2 regions of the Achromobacter sp. D10 genome follow, and region 2 is predicted to be linked to the other one. Evidence: riboswitches for the same ligand, from Rfam matches in the RefSeq annotation. Region 2 holds a riboswitch; the other holds the start of a gene.

Region 1 (7,463 bases), on a different contig from region 2:
ATGCGTCAGCCTCCGGAAGGCTATGCGCAAAGCTGCGAGGCGCTGGCTGACGCGCAGCCGGCAGCCCTCGAGACGATCAGCGTCCCGGCTTTGCTCGTGACCGGCGACCAGGACGGCGTGGCACCGCCCACGAATGTGCAGGCGCTTGCTGCACGCCTGGCCGGCAGCCGCCAGATCGTGCTGAAGGACTGCGGCCACTGGACCACCTACGAAAAACCTCAGGCTTGCGCAGAGGCCTTGCGGGAGTTTTACGCAGCATTGCGTTAAGCAACGTTTTTCCTGGCGTTTCAACATAAGAAATCGGCCCGCGCGACGGGCCGGAGGAGACTTGTCATGTCCAGCATTGCCATAATCAATGTCGCCATCTTCGATGGCAGCGGTGCGGAACCCTATCCTGGTGAGGTTCTCATCGAAGGGGCGCGCATCTCCCAAGTCGCGCGCGCGCCCCAACAGGTGAGCAGGGATGGCGCGCGGGTCATCGACGGGAAGGGACGCTTCCTGATGCCCGGCATGACCGAAGCGCACACGCATTTTTCCTGGAACGACCAGCCTTCGCTGGCCGCTATTCAGTTCATGCCGCCGGAAGAGCACATCCTCTGGTGCGTGCGCGTGGCCAAACGTTACCTGGATATGGGCTGGACTTCGGCCATAGGCGCGGCCGCGGCCAAACCTCGGCTGGACGTGGTGCTGCGCAACGCCATCAATGCCGGAGAATGCCCCGGGCCGCGCTACCTGGCGGGCAGCCAGGAAATCACCACGATTGGCGCGCTTGGCGACAATTCTCTGCCGCACATGCCATTCGACGAACTGAGCTTCGGCAGTGTGTGCTGCGGCCCGGAAGAGATCAGGCGCTCGGCGCGCACCTTCATTAAATACGGCGTCGACCACCTGAAGATCAACTTGTCAGGCGAGTACATCGCCGGGCTGCCGGCCGAGATGTCGCCCTTCGCCGAGGACGAGATCGCCATGCTGGCTGGCGAAGCGAAGCGCTACGGCAAGCGCGTCGCCGCGCATGCCCGCTCCAGCGAGTCGGTCAAGCAATGCGTGCGCCACGGCATCGAGATGATCTATCACGCCAGCTTTGCCGACGAAGAGGCGCTCGACATGCTGGAAGCCAACAAGGACCGCCACTTCGTCGCGCCCGGCATAGGCTGGCTTATCCGCACCGCGTTCAACGCTTCGGAATACGGCATTACGCCCGCCATCGCCGAACAAATGGGCTACAAGCGCGAACTGGAAATCGCCTCGGAGTCACTGCGCAAGATGCACCAGCGCGGCATTCGCATCCTGCCCGGCGGCGACTACGGCTTTGCCTGGATGCCCCACGGCACCAATGCCCGCGACCTCCAGTACTTCGTCGATTACATCGGCATGACCCCGGCCGAGGCGCTGATGTCCGCCACCCGGTTGGGCGGCGAGATCATGCAACGGCCGGACGAGCTGGGCATGCTGCGCCCAGGCTACCTGGCGGACGTGGTCATGGTCGACGGCGATCCGTTGAAGGACCTGTCGCTGTTGGTCGATCCGGACGGGATAGTCCTGGTGATGAAGGAGGGGCAGGTGTGCAAGAACAATGGTGTGTTTGGCCAGAACAGTACGGTGGAGCCGAATTCCTCCATGCTTGTCTCCGCGGATGATAAGAATAGGAAGGAGACCGCGCTGGCCGAAAACTAGGCTGTGCCGGAGCACCCGTTTTTCGCAATGCTCTTACGCGGCGAGTTGGCGATCTGATTCTTATGGCCAGAGTATCCGCACAGGTCGCCTGCTCAATATGGTCTGAATTCAGTCCTACCCGAGCGCCGCGCCCATCCGCTCAAGCCTCGCCCACCCCTTCCTGCACGCTCGCCGCCAGCATCTGCGCGGTCGCCGCTGACAAGGTCCACCCCAGATGCCCATGTCCCGTGTTGTAGAACACGCCGGGCCGTTTTCCAGGGCCGACGCGGGGCATCATGCTGGGGGTCATGGGGCGTAGTCCGCACCAGGGCACCACGCGCGAGGTGCGGACGCCGGGGAAGTGCTTGCGGGTCCAATCCACCAGCGGCTGTACGCGTTCGGCGCGAATGTCCATGTTGAAACCGTTGAACTCGGCCGTGCCAGCCACGCGGAAGCGGTCGCCCAGCCGGCTGGTGACGATCTTGGCGGCCTCGTCCAGCAGGCTGACACGGGGCGCGGCAGCCTGGCTGGGCGCGTCGTCCAGGTGCACGCTGATGGAGTAGCCCTTGACGGGGTAGATGTTGACCGTGTCGCCCAGCTGTTTCGCGAATTGCCGGCTGACGGCGCCGGCGCAGACGACGATGGCGTCGGCTTCGTGTTGTTCGCGGCGCGTGCCGCCCTCGCGCGCGACGTCGAGCACGTACGGCGCGCCGTCCACGCTGATGTTGCGGATGTCGGCATCCTGCGCGAAGCGCACGCCCCGGCGTTCGCAAGCGCGCGCCAGGCCGCTGGTGAACTTGTGGATGTCGCCCGTGGCGTCGGACGGCGTGTAGAAGCCGCCGTAGCAGGTGGTCGTCAATGTGGGTTCGATGTTGCGCGCTTCTTCGGGCGATACCGCGTAGCGCTCCAGCCCGCCTTCCTGCAACAAGGCATTGGCGCGGCGCGCGGTCTCGAAGCTGGCGGCGTCGTGATAGATGTGCAGGATGCCGCGGCGCTCCAGGTCGAAATCGATGCCTTCTTCTTCGGCCATGGCATATAGGTGTTGGCGCGCGGCGATGGCCAGCCGGGTGGTCTCGATGGTGTTGCGGCGGTAGTTTGGGATCTGCCCGATGAATTGCGCCAGCCAGGAATACTTGTGCCAGCTGAATCTGGGATTGAGCAGCAGCGGCGCGTTATGCCGGCCGAGCCAGCGCAGGCCCTTCATGACGGTGGCGGTGCTGTTCCAGACTTCGGCGTTGCTGGCCGACAACTGGCCGCCGTTGGCGTAGGAGGTCTCCATGGCGGGATAGCGCTGGCGGTCGTAGACGGTGACGTGGTATCCCAGTTTGCTCAGGGCATAGGCGGACGTGACGCCGGTGATACCGGCGCCAATGATGGCGATGCGGGGCATGATGGCTCCAGATTGAGTGGCCGCGGCCACCCGGCCGCAGCACCCCATCTGTCTCTGTACCTGAGAGCTTCACCCGCGGCGCGGGCGGCGGCGGGTTCCCCTTCGGTGGGCGCATCGCGCCTCTCTCCAGATTGTCTAGACCGCGCAGTCCTGTTTGCCTGAGAGTTTCCGGGGCGGTTGCTCCGTCGGCGCCTGTCGCTGGGGCAGGTCTCTTCTGCGAGGTTTTGGATCGACGAGCCGAGAATAGCCAAAATCCCCGGGAATGAGACCAAGGGTTAGTACCAATGGGACACCGCGCCGCGTTACGATGCATGCGCGCCGCCGTTGCGGCGCCACGGATTCGACACGACAGGGAATGACGAGAATGCGCTTGAATAGCATGCTGCGCACGGGATGGTTTGCGCTGATGGTCGGCGGCAGCGCACTGGCGCAGGCCGGCCAGGCCGACGCGGACCGCAAGATCGACGAGGCGGTCCAGGCCGTCATGCGCGAACACGACATCCCCGGGATGTCGGTCGCCGTGACCCAGGACGGCACGCAGCGCTTCTACAACTACGGCGTGGCGTCCAGGGAAACGGGCAAGCCCGCCGGCAGCGACACGCTCTACGAGGTCGGGTCCATCAGCAAGACCTACACGGCGACCCTGGCGGCCTATGCACAGGCGCGCGGCCGCCTGGCCCTGGGCGACAGCCCGGCCAAGTTCCTGCCCGAACTCGCCGGCAGCGACTTCGCCAAACTGAGCCTGATCAACCTGGGCACGCATACGACCGGCGGCTTCCCCTTGCAGGTGCCCGACGCCATCAAGAACCAGGCGCAGCTGATGGCTTATCTCAAGAACTGGAAGCCCGAGCATCCCGCCGGCACGTACCGTACCTACGCCAACCCCAGCATCGGCATGCTGGGCGTGGTCGCCGCCAAGAGCCTGAACCAGCCGTTCAAGGCGGCGATGGAGCGGGACCTGTTTCCCAAGCTGGGCCTGACCAGCACCTACATCGACGTGCCCGCCGCGCGAATGGCAGACTATGCGCAGGGCTACAACAAGCAAAATGCGCCCGTGCGCGTGAATCCGGGCGTGCTGGCGGACGAGGCCTACGGCGTGAAGACCAGCGCGCGCGACCTGATCCGCTTTGTCGACGCGAACATGGGCTTGAACGTCACCAATGCCGAACTACGCGATGCGATCGGGCAGACGCACGTCGGCTATTACCAACTGGGCGACATGGTCCAGGACCTGGCCTGGGAACAACTGCGCTATCCGGCGACGCTGGACGCCTTGCTGACGGCCAATGCCGGCAACTACAACAGCCAGAGCCAGCCGGTGGCCGCGTTGAACCCGCCGCTGCCGCCGCAGCAAGCCGTGTGGATCAACAAGACGGGCTCGACCAACGGTTTCGGCGGCTATGTGGCGTTCGTGCCGTCCAAGCGCCTGGGCATCGTGATACTGGCCAACCGCAACTATCCGAACGAGGCCAGGGTCCGGCTGGCGTACCGGATCCTGGGCGAATTGGACAAGTAGGCGCGCAGCCCCGGGACTAGCGCGCAGGCGGCTGCCTCGCCGCGTCGTAGCGGGGCAGCAGCTCCATCACTTCCAGCCGCTTGCACAGCTGTGCCAGCCGCTCCATCTTGTAGGCGTTCACGTCCATGCCGGCGTAGTCGTAGAAGCCCTGGCCGTCGCGCAGTCCGTTGCGCCCTTGTTCCATGTTGCGGGCGATGACGGCGGGCGAGGCGAAGCGCGGATCGATGGCGTCGGCGAGATAGCGCGAGGCGTAGTAGAGGATGTCGCCGCCGCCCCAGTCTATGAATTCCAGCAGTCCCAGGACCGAGAAGCGCAGGCCGAAGCCCAGGCGCACGGCCGTGTCGATGTCTTCGGCGCTGGCTACGCCTTCCTCGACCATGCGGGCCGCTTCGTTCATGGCCAGCGCCTGGATGCGGGGCACGATGTAGCCGGCGGCAGGGGCGCATTGCACCGGCTTCTTGCCCGCCTGGCGCAGCAATTCCATCAATCCCTGCGTCGCGGCATCGCTGGTCTGGGGGCCGCGGCTCACCTCCACCAGCGGTATCAGGTAGGCGGGGTTGAGCCAGTGCGCGTTCAGGAAGCGCTTTGGGTCCTGCACCAGCTCTGCCAGCTCGGTAACTAGAAAGGTGGACGTGGTGGATGCGATGATGGTGTCGGGCGCGCAGGCCGACCCCAGCCACAGAAAGGCGTCGCGCTTGGCGTCCAGGCGTTCGGGCACGGCTTCGAACACCGCGCGCGCCTGCCGCAGGTCTGCTTGCGCATCCTCGCGCGAGCATAGATGCACGCGCGCCAGCGCAATCTCCGCTTGGGCGGCATCGAGCAAGCCCAGCCTGGACAGGATGGAGAGCTCGCGGCGCAGATCGTCCCGCACGCGGGCAAAGTACTCGGCCTGCTCGGCGGCCGTGCGCGGCTTGATGTCTATCAGCGTGACGTCCAGGCCGGCATGGACGTATGACAGCGTGATGCCCACGCCCATGCGGCCAGCGCCGATCACGCACAGTTTTTGGTTCATGGCTTGCATCCTTGTATCAGCAGCCTTCAGCCAGCAGTTTGCGCATATCGTCGCGCGACAGGCGGTCCAGGCCCAGGCGTTCCAGCGTGCGACCTTCGGCATAGAGGTCACGGCCGGTAACGGCGCTGGCCAGGCTCAGGAGTCCTTGCGCCACGGGGGTGGGCACGCCCGCCCAACGGCCGGCGGACACCAGGAATGACAGACCCAGCCGCGTGTCCTCGAGCATGTAGCGGTGGGTGTGCAGATCGATGTCTTCGCGCCAATCCCCGCTGTCGGTGAGCCTGCCATGGGCGCCGCGGCCGTACATCCATTCGTCGCCTTCGGCGGCGTAGTGGTCGGACAGCGGAAAGTGCGGGGCGGCATAGCCCAGGGCCACGCGAATGGCAATGCGCTCCGCGTCCAGCGCGTCGGTCACGCGCCGTATGGAGGCTTGGGTGCCTTCGTTGTGGATGTCCCACTTGTCGAAGTGTTCGAGCGGACCCGCGTTCATCATGATGAGCGGAGGATGGATGATGGGGCCGGCATTCATCAGCGCGCCGGAAAGCCCGTCTTCTATGGGTTCGATGCTGGCGTAGGCGCGCTGGACGACCGCCAGCGCGTGCTCCGACAACCGGCGCGGGAACACACCCGTGGGCAGACGAGTGGCGTAGCCGCTGATCACGACTCTTTCGCCATGCTTGCGTGCCAGGTAGGGCAGGGTGCCGGTTTCAGCGAAGGCGGTATCGGCGGCATTGCCTGCATCCTGCATGGCGCGGGCGAAGACGTAGCAGCCGAAAGTGCCCGGCGGCAGGAACACGACCTGGCCGTCGCGCAACAGCGGGGCCAATGCCTGGGCCAGCGCCTCGTGCGTGGTGGACGGCAGGGGAATGACGAGTAGCTCGGCATCGGCCGCCGCCGCGGCCAGGTCGCGGACCAGCTCCAATTGCCGCGGTCCTACTCCCAGCGGGATCTGGCGCGTGCCGCGGTAGTCGGTGACGGTCAGCGCGCCGGCGTCCCGCAGCCCCTGGAACGCCGCCCAGTCGCGGCGCCACCAGCGCACTTGATGGCCTTTTTCACACAGGTCGGCCGCTGCCGCGTAGCAGCCGTGGCCGCCGCCTATGACGCTGATTCTCATGGTCAAGCTCCGTCTTTTGGAGCTTTGATCCTAGCGTCGGCGGGCAGGCGAGGCTGCGCTGAACGCGCAAGCGACGTTCCGATCCGGCAAGCGAATAAGGGCGTGGCCGGGCTGCTGCTTACTGCCTGCCCTGGCGCAGGGTATCCGAGGGCAGGCAGCCGTAGCGCTTGCGGTAATGGGTGGCGAAATGCCCGAAGCTGGAGATGCCATGCCGCAACAGGATGTCGGTGACGCTGTCGCCCTCGCTGGCCTGCTCCAGCGCCGTGTGCACCAGGGCCAGCCGCTGGCTGCGCACGTAATCGCTGGGACTTTGCTTCAGGAACTGCGCGAAGCCGTTTTGCAGCGTGCGCACGGAAACGCCACAGTGCGCGGCCAGGTCCGACAGGGAGATGGTTTCGGCAAGATGGCTTTCGATGTAGTCGCGCGCGCGGCGCACGTGCATGGGCAGCGGCTGGCGGCGGCCTGCCTGCAAGGCTTCGGAATAATTGTGCGGCAACTGGGTCAGCAGCAGTGTCAGCAGATAGTCCGAGAATCCGGAGGCCAGCGTCTGGGTGACGCCTTCGATGGCGGGATGCCGGTACAGCCGGCATAGATAGTCCAGCGTTTCACGCACCGCGAGCGGCCCCGGGGCGTTCGCATCCATCTGCAGGTCGAAGACCAGGGCCTGTTTGAGGGGACGCTCGAGCAGCCGTTGCAGCTGGCGTTCCAGCGCCTCGCGCTCGATGCGCAGGATCAGGTTGCGGCAATCGCGGCCGATGCGGATCACGCTGCGTTCGGA
Region 2 (7,463 bases):
CCCGAATTCGTGGCGCGCCACATCATCCGCGAAGCCCGTAGCTACGTCGACAGCCTGCCGCCGCCGTTCTTCCGCGAGCTGGTCAAGTACGCGCAGGACGGCTCGTATTCCTGGCACTGCCCCGGCCACTCCGGCGGCGTGGCGTTCCTGAAGAGCCCTGTGGGCCAGATGTTCCACCAGTTCTTCGGCGAGAACATGCTGCGCGCCGACGTCTGCAACGCCGTGGACGAACTGGGCCAACTGCTGGATCACACCGGTCCCGTGGCCGAATCCGAACTGAATGCGGCGCGTATTTTCCATGCCGACCACTGCTTCTTCGTCACCAACGGCACCTCCACCTCCAACAAGGTGGTGTGGCATGCCAACGTGGCTGCTGGCGACGTGGTGGTGGTGGACCGCAACTGCCACAAGTCGATCCTGCACGCCATCACGATGACGGGCGCGATCCCGGTGTTCCTGCGCCCCACGCGCAACCACCTGGGCATCATTGGCCCGATTCCGCTGGAAGAGTTCAGCCCTGAGAGCATCCGCAAGAAGATTGAAGCCAATCCCTTCGCGCGCGAAGCGGTCAACAAGAATCCGCGCATCCTGACGCTGACGCAGAGCACGTACGACGGCGTCATCTACAACGTGGAAATGATCAAGAAAGAACTGGGCAGCTATGTCGATACGCTGCACTTCGACGAAGCGTGGCTGCCGCACGCCTCGTTCCACGAGTTCTACCAGGACATGCACGCCATCGGGCAGGACCGCCCGCGCAGCCAGGATGCCATGGTGTTCGCCACGCACTCCACGCACAAGCTGCTGGCCGGCATTTCGCAGGCCTCGCAGATCATCGTGCAGGAGTCCGAGACCCGCAAGCTCGACCGCAATGTCTTCAACGAAGCCTATCTCATGCACACGTCCACCTCGCCCCAGTACGCGATCATCGCGTCCTGCGACGTGGCCGCCGCCATGATGGAGCCGCCGGGAGGCACTGCGCTGGTCGAGGAAAGCATCCGCGAAGCCCTGGACTTCCGCCGCGCCATGCGCAAGGTGGAATCCGAGTTCGGCAAGAACGACTGGTGGTTCAAGGTCTGGGGCCCGAACCGCCTGGTCGCCGAAGGCATCGGCAATCGCGATGAATGGATACTTGAATCCAACGACCACTGGCACGGCTTCGGCGAAATGGCTGAAGGCTTCAACATGCTGGACCCGATCAAGGCCACCATCATCACTCCGGGGCTGGACATGTCGGGCAGCTTCGGTGAAACCGGCATCCCGGCCGCGCTGGTCTCCAAGTACCTGACCGAGCACGGCGTGGTGGTCGAGAAGACCGGCCTGTATTCGTTCTTCATCCTGTTCACCATCGGCATCACCAAGGGCCGCTGGAACACGCTGCTGACCGCCCTGCAGCAGTTCAAGGACGATTACGACCGCAATCAGCCGCTGTGGCGCATCCTGCCTGAATTCTGCCGCGACCATCGCCGCTATGAGCGCATGGGCCTGCGCGACCTGTGCCAGCAGATCCACGAAGCCTACCGCGAGCGCGACGTGGCCCGCCTGACCACGGAGATGTACCTGAGCGACATGGTGCCGGCGCTGAAGCCGTCCGACGCGTTTGCGCGCATGGCGCATCGCGAAGTCGAGCGCGTCGACATCGACAAGCTGGAAGGCCGCGTTACCGGCGTGCTGCTGACGCCGTATCCTCCGGGCATCCCGCTGCTGATTCCGGGCGAACGCTTCAACCGCACCATCGTCCAGTACCTGCAGTTCGCGCGCGAGTTCAACCAGCGCTTCCCGGGCTTTGAAACCTACATCCACGGCCTTGCCGATGAAGTGGGGCCGGATGGCGAAAAGCGTTACTACGTCGACTGCCTGATCGAAGACTGATGTTCGATGTAGCAGTGCTCGGCGCCGGCGCCGCTGGCATGATGTGTGCCGCGGTCGCTGGCCAGCGCGGTTTGCGCGTGGTGCTGGTCGACCATGCCGAGCGCCTGGCGGAGAAAATCCGCATTTCTGGCGGGGGCCGCTGCAATTTCACCAATATCGGCGCCGGCCCCGCCAATTTCCTCTCCGAGAACCCGCATTTCTGCCGATCGGCATTGGCGGGCTATACGCCGCAGGATTTCCTGGCGCTGATGAAGCGCCACCATATCCCCTGGCACGAGAAGCATCGTGGTCAGCTGTTCTGCAATGACTCCAGCGAATCCATTATCGAGATGCTGCGCGCGGAATGCGACGCGGGCGGAGTGCAATGGCGGATGGGGTGTTCGGTGGCCGAGATCGGTCATGGCGAACAAGGTTTCGAACTACGCACCAGCCAGGGGCCGATCCGCGCCGCCAAGCTGGTGGTGGCCACCGGCGGCATGGCGATTCCCCAGCTCGGCGCCACGGATTTCGGCCTGAAGATCGCGCGGCAGTTTGGCCTGAAGGTGGTGGAGCCGCGGCCCGCGCTGGTGCCGCTGACCTTCGATGCCGCGCAATGGCAGCCCCTGGCGGAATTGTCCGGCGTAGCCCTGGAAGTCAATTTGCACACCGGGCAAGGCAAGACCCGCGGCGAATTCCTCGAAGACCTGCTTTTTACGCACCGTGGCCTGTCCGGCCCGGCCATTCTGCAGATATCCAGTTACTGGAAACCCGGCGAACCGATCGTGGTCGATCTGGCGCCAGGCCGCGATCTGGCCGAAGAACTGCTGGCGTCCAAGTCCGGCAACCGGCAACAGCTGCATACCGTGCTGGCGGGCCTCTGGCCCAAGCGTCTGGCCGACCGTTGGCTGCACCTGGCCGAGCAGGGCGGCAAACCTGGACTGGCATCGCTGCGGCTGGCGGACGCACCGGACAAGACCTTGCGCGCGCTGGCGCAGGATATCCATCAATGGACTCTGGTGCCCAGCGGCACCGCTGGCTACAAAAAGGCCGAAGTGATGCGCGGCGGGGTGGATACGCGCGGACTGGACCAGAAGTCCATGCAGGCCAAGACCACCGCCGGGCTGTATTTCATCGGCGAAGCCGTGGACGTCACGGGCTGGCTGGGCGGCTACAACTTCCAGTGGGCGTGGGCCTCCGGGGTCGCTTGCGGCAAGGCGCTGTAACGACAAGGCCAGGGCGCCGATAGGTCGGCGCTATGGCAGGCATTGGAAGCTTGCCGTTGTGATATCAAATAAAAATACTTATCATTTATGTTTTCGATATTGATCTGGCCTCTGAGAGAGGGCGGATCCCACGGAGACATTCATGGCCTACACCCTTCCGCCCCTACCATACGCCTACGACGCCCTGGAGCCTCATATCGATGCGATGACGATGGAGATCCACCACAGCAAGCACCATCAGACCTACGTCAATAGCCTGAACGCCGCGCTGGAAGGCGCGGGTATTGCGACCGATGAACCGGTCGAATCCTTGGTGGCGCGGCTGGAACAGCTGCCTGAAGCCGTCCGCGGTGCCGTGCGCAACCATGGCGGCGGCCATGCGAACCACAGCCTGTTCTGGTCCGTCATGTCACCCGAAGGCGGCGGCGAGCCGGACGGCGAGTTGGCCGGGGCTATCGAAGCGGACCTGGGCGGGCTGGCGGCCTTCCGCGACGCCTTTACCAAGGCCGCGCTCACGCGTTTCGGCAGCGGCTGGGCCTGGCTCTCCGTCACGCCCGCGGGCAAGCTGACGGTCGAAAGCAGCGCCAACCAGGACAGTCCGCTGATGCAGGGCAACACGCCCATCCTGGGCCTGGACGTGTGGGAGCACGCCTATTACCTCAAGTATCAGAACCGTAGGCCGGAGTACATCGGCGCCTTCTACAATGTCGTGAACTGGCCTGAAGTGGCGCGCCGCTACGCGGCGGCTCGGCGCTGAGCGCATCTCTCGCAAGGAGGCAGCGGCACATGAACACCTTCAGCCGTCATCGCGTGCGGCCAGCGGCCACCAGCATTAGCGTGTGGACGTTGGCGGTATTGGTGGCCTGCCTGGGCCTGCACCAGCTGTGGGCCTATCTGGACGTGCGCGCGCCGCACGTGGCCGATGCCCTCCTGGGCGGGCTGGTGGCCGCCGCGGCCACGGCGCTGGGTACCGTGCCCATTCTGTTCGCCCGCAGCATTCCGCAGAAAATGCAGGACAGCATGTTCGGCTTCGGGGCCGGCGTCATGCTGGCGGCCAGCGCATTTTCGTTGGTGGCGCCAGGCATCGCCGCAAGCCGCGACCTGGGCTACGGTCCCTGGGGCGCCGGCTTGACCGTGGGCGCCGCCGTGCTGCTGGGGGCTGCCGTGCTGTTGCTTATGGACCGCACCCTGCCGCATGAGCACTTCATCAAGGGCAGGGAAGGCATCGAGGCCCACCGTCTGCGCCGCACCTGGCTGTTTGTCTTTGCCATCACTCTCCATAATCTGCCCGAGGGCCTGGCCATCGGCGTGGGTTACGCGGGCAACGACGCCATGCGCGGCACCGCGCTGGCCACCGGAATTGCGATCCAGGACATTCCCGAGGGGCTGGTGGTGGCGGTGGCGCTGCTGGCCGCGGGTTACCAGCGCGCGTTCGCGGTGGCGTTGGGCATGTTGTCGGGGTTGGTCGAACCCCTGGGCGCCGTGCTGGGCGCGGCCGTGGTCGGTTGGTCCGAACCGCTGCTGCCCTGGGGGCTGGGCTTTGCCGCCGGCGCCATGCTGTTCGTGATCAGCCACGAAATCATTCCGGAATCGCATCGCAAGGGGCATGAGGTTTACGCGACCTGCGGGCTGATGCTGGGATTCGTGTTGATGATGCTGCTGGACACGGCGCTGGGCTAGCACCGGGCCCGCAAAGACGCGGGCAGGCCGCAAGGGCGGGGCATTCCCTGGCTGCGGCTTTCGTTGTATGCTTGCGCCGCTGTCACGCATGTTGCGGGAGAGAGCGGCCTGTACGTCCGGCCGCCGCCGAAGGCGCAATTCGCCCGGAATCGCTCAGGTAACCCATACCGCCCATGCTTGCTCCGTCCCGGTTTTCACCATGTGGACGCGGCAAAACAGCACTCTGGAGAGACCTGGCGCCGCCCCTGAAATAGGGACATGTCGAGCAGCCCAGGCGCCGAAGGTGCAAACCCGCCACGCGGGGCAACTCTCAGGCAAAAGGACAGAGGGGCGGAAGATTCAGCCGTAGTGCCGGCGCAGGCCGTTACGCACCACAGGCATTCCGTAACCCTGGCAACATTGCCGCCCCGGAGTTTCCGCGCATGTCCGCAACCCTCAAACGCACCCCGCTGGCCGAAGAACACATCGCCTCTGGCGCCCGAATGGTCGATTTCGGCGGCTGGGACATGCCGCTGGCCTACGGTTCGCAGCTGGAAGAACACCATGCCGTGCGCCAGGACGCCGGCATGTTCGACGTGTCGCACATGCTGAACGTCGACGTGGCCGGCCCGGACGCTTTCGCGTTCCTGCAACGCCTGGTCGCCAACGACGTGGCCAAGCTGACCGTGCCGGGCAAGGCGCTGTACAGCTGCATGCTGAATCCGCAAGGCGGCGTCATCGACGACCTGATCATCTACTTCTTCGCCGCCGACGAATGGCGCGTCGTGGTCAACGCCGGCACGGCCGACAAGGACGTGGCCTGGATGCAGCGCGTCAAGCAGGCTGGCCAGTTCGACGTCGCCATTACGCCGCGCCGCGATCTGGCCATGGTGGCCGTGCAGGGCCCGAACGCCCGCGCCAAGGTCTGGGCTGCCCGCCCGGCATGGCAGGTCGCCAGCGAGCCGCTGACCCCCTTCGTGGCCGCCCGCGTTGGCGACGACACCCTGGTGGCCCGTACCGGCTACACCGGTGAAGACGGCTTTGAGATCGTGCTGCCCGCTACCGAGGTCGTGCAGTTGTGGCGCGATCTGGTTGCCCAGGGCGTGCGTCCCTGCGGGCTGGGCGCGCGCGATACGCTGCGCCTGGAAGCCGGCATGAATCTCTATGGCCAGGACATGGACGAGCTGACCCAGCCCGACCAGGCCGGCCTGACCTGGACCGTCTCCCTGAAGAACGCCGAGCGCCGCTTCATTGGCCGCGACGCGCTGGAGCAATTCGCCACCCCCGCCGCCTTCATCGGCCTGAAGCTGCAAGAGCGCGGCGTCATGCGCGCGCACATGGCCGTGCGCACCAAGGACGGCATGGGCGAACTCACCAGCGGCACCATGTCGCCTACCTTGGGCGTCTCCATCGGTTTCGCCCGCCTGCCGCAAGGCGTGAAGCCGGGTGACACGGTCGAGGTCGACATCCGCGGCAAATGGGTGCCGGCCCTGGCTTGCAAATTGCCGTTCGTGCGTAACGGCAAAGCGGTCGAACACTCGTAAACTCGAAGCTTCGCGCGAGCCGCCGGCCCCCTGGGCGACGGTCGCCCGCGCGAGGCGCGCAACACCATTCATCTACCCGCATTCCCTCAGGAGTTCCCATGAGTCTGCCCACCGATCGCAAGTACACCGAGTCCCATGAATGGGTCAAAGCCGAGGGCGATGTGTTCGTCGTCGGCATCACCGATACCGCCCAGGATCAATTGGGTGACCTGGTCTTCGTTGGCGACGTGAAGGTCGGCGCGAAGCTGAACGCCGGTGAAACCGCGGGCGTGGTCGAGTCGGTCAAGGCCGCTTCGGACATCTACGCTCCCGTGGCCGGCGAGATCGTCGCGTTCAACGAAGAGCTGGAAAACAACCCCAACCTGATCAACGAATCGGCTTTCACCGCCTGGATCTTCAAGATCAAGCCGGTCAATGCCGCGGACGCCGACAAGTTGCTCGACGCCGCTGGCTACGAAGCCGTCGCCAACGGCTAAGCCGCTTGTAGGCAACGGGCGCGGAGGCACAGGCTCCGCGCCCGTTGCTCAAGATGCAACACCGTCCGTCCTCCGACGACACCCGCTATCCCGAGATCTCCCCATGTCGCGCGCCCTAGACACCCATACCGACTTCATCCCCCGCCATATCGGCCCTTCCGACGCCGACCAGGCCGCCATGCTTGCCGTCATCGGCAGCGCCAGCCTGGACGCCCTGATCGAAGAAGTCGTGCCGCCCAAGATCCGCAGCCAGGCTCCGCTGGCGCTGCCCGCTTCGCGCAGCGAAACCGACGTGCTGGCCGAGCTGAAGCAGATCGCCGGCCGCAACAAGGTCTACCGCAGCTACATCGGCCAGGGGTATTACGGTACGCAGACGCCGAACGTGGTGTTGCGCAACATTCTTGAGAATCCCGCCTGGTACACGGCCTACACGCCTTACCAGCCCGAGATTTCGCAGGGCCGCCTGGAGGCTCTGCTGAACTACCAGACCATGGTCGCCGACCTGACCGGCCTGGATATTTCCAACGCCTCGCTGCTGGATGAAAGCACCGCCGCCGCGGAAGCCATGACGCTGGCGCGCCGCAGCGCCAAGTCGAAGAGCACGGTGTTCTTCATTTCGCGCCACGTGCATCCCCAGACCATCGAAGTCGTGCGCACGCGGGCCGAAGGCCTGGATATCGAAATCACCGTCGGCGACGAGGCCGAAGGCC

Evidence for each region. Region 2 has a riboswitch for glycine ahead of gcvT (glycine cleavage system aminomethyltransferase GcvT). Riboswitches for the same ligand answer to the same signal wherever they lie in the genome.
Region 1: it holds a riboswitch for glycine, as region 2 does, so the genes downstream of both, VCS63_RS20450 (D-amino acid dehydrogenase) here and gcvT (glycine cleavage system aminomethyltransferase GcvT) in region 2, are expected to answer to the same signal.

The regions. Positions count from the first base shown of each region.
Region 1 covers NZ_JAYJLE010000007.1:256,119-263,581, forward strand. The annotation lists gene VCS63_RS20440 (alpha/beta hydrolase) at 1-267, shown strand, start outside; gene VCS63_RS20445 (amidohydrolase family protein) at 334-1,674, shown strand; gene VCS63_RS20450 (D-amino acid dehydrogenase) at 1,814-3,043, opposite strand; glycine riboswitch at 3,088-3,177, opposite strand; glycine riboswitch at 3,179-3,270, opposite strand; gene ampC (class C beta-lactamase) at 3,423-4,559, shown strand; gene VCS63_RS20460 (3-hydroxybutyryl-CoA dehydrogenase) at 4,576-5,571, opposite strand; gene VCS63_RS20465 (NAD/NADP octopine/nopaline dehydrogenase family protein) at 5,588-6,685, opposite strand; gene VCS63_RS20470 (helix-turn-helix domain-containing protein) at 6,804-7,463, opposite strand, start outside.
Region 2 covers NZ_JAYJLE010000012.1:100,919-108,381, reverse strand. The annotation lists gene VCS63_RS24505 (arginine/lysine/ornithine decarboxylase) at 1-1,872, shown strand, start outside; gene VCS63_RS24500 (NAD(P)/FAD-dependent oxidoreductase) at 1,872-3,074, shown strand; gene VCS63_RS24495 (superoxide dismutase) at 3,217-3,831, shown strand; gene VCS63_RS24490 (ZIP family metal transporter) at 3,861-4,754, shown strand; glycine riboswitch at 4,839-4,934, shown strand; glycine riboswitch at 4,968-5,090, shown strand; gene gcvT (glycine cleavage system aminomethyltransferase GcvT) at 5,177-6,277, shown strand; gene gcvH (glycine cleavage system protein GcvH) at 6,376-6,753, shown strand; gene gcvP (aminomethyl-transferring glycine dehydrogenase) at 6,857-7,463, shown strand, end outside.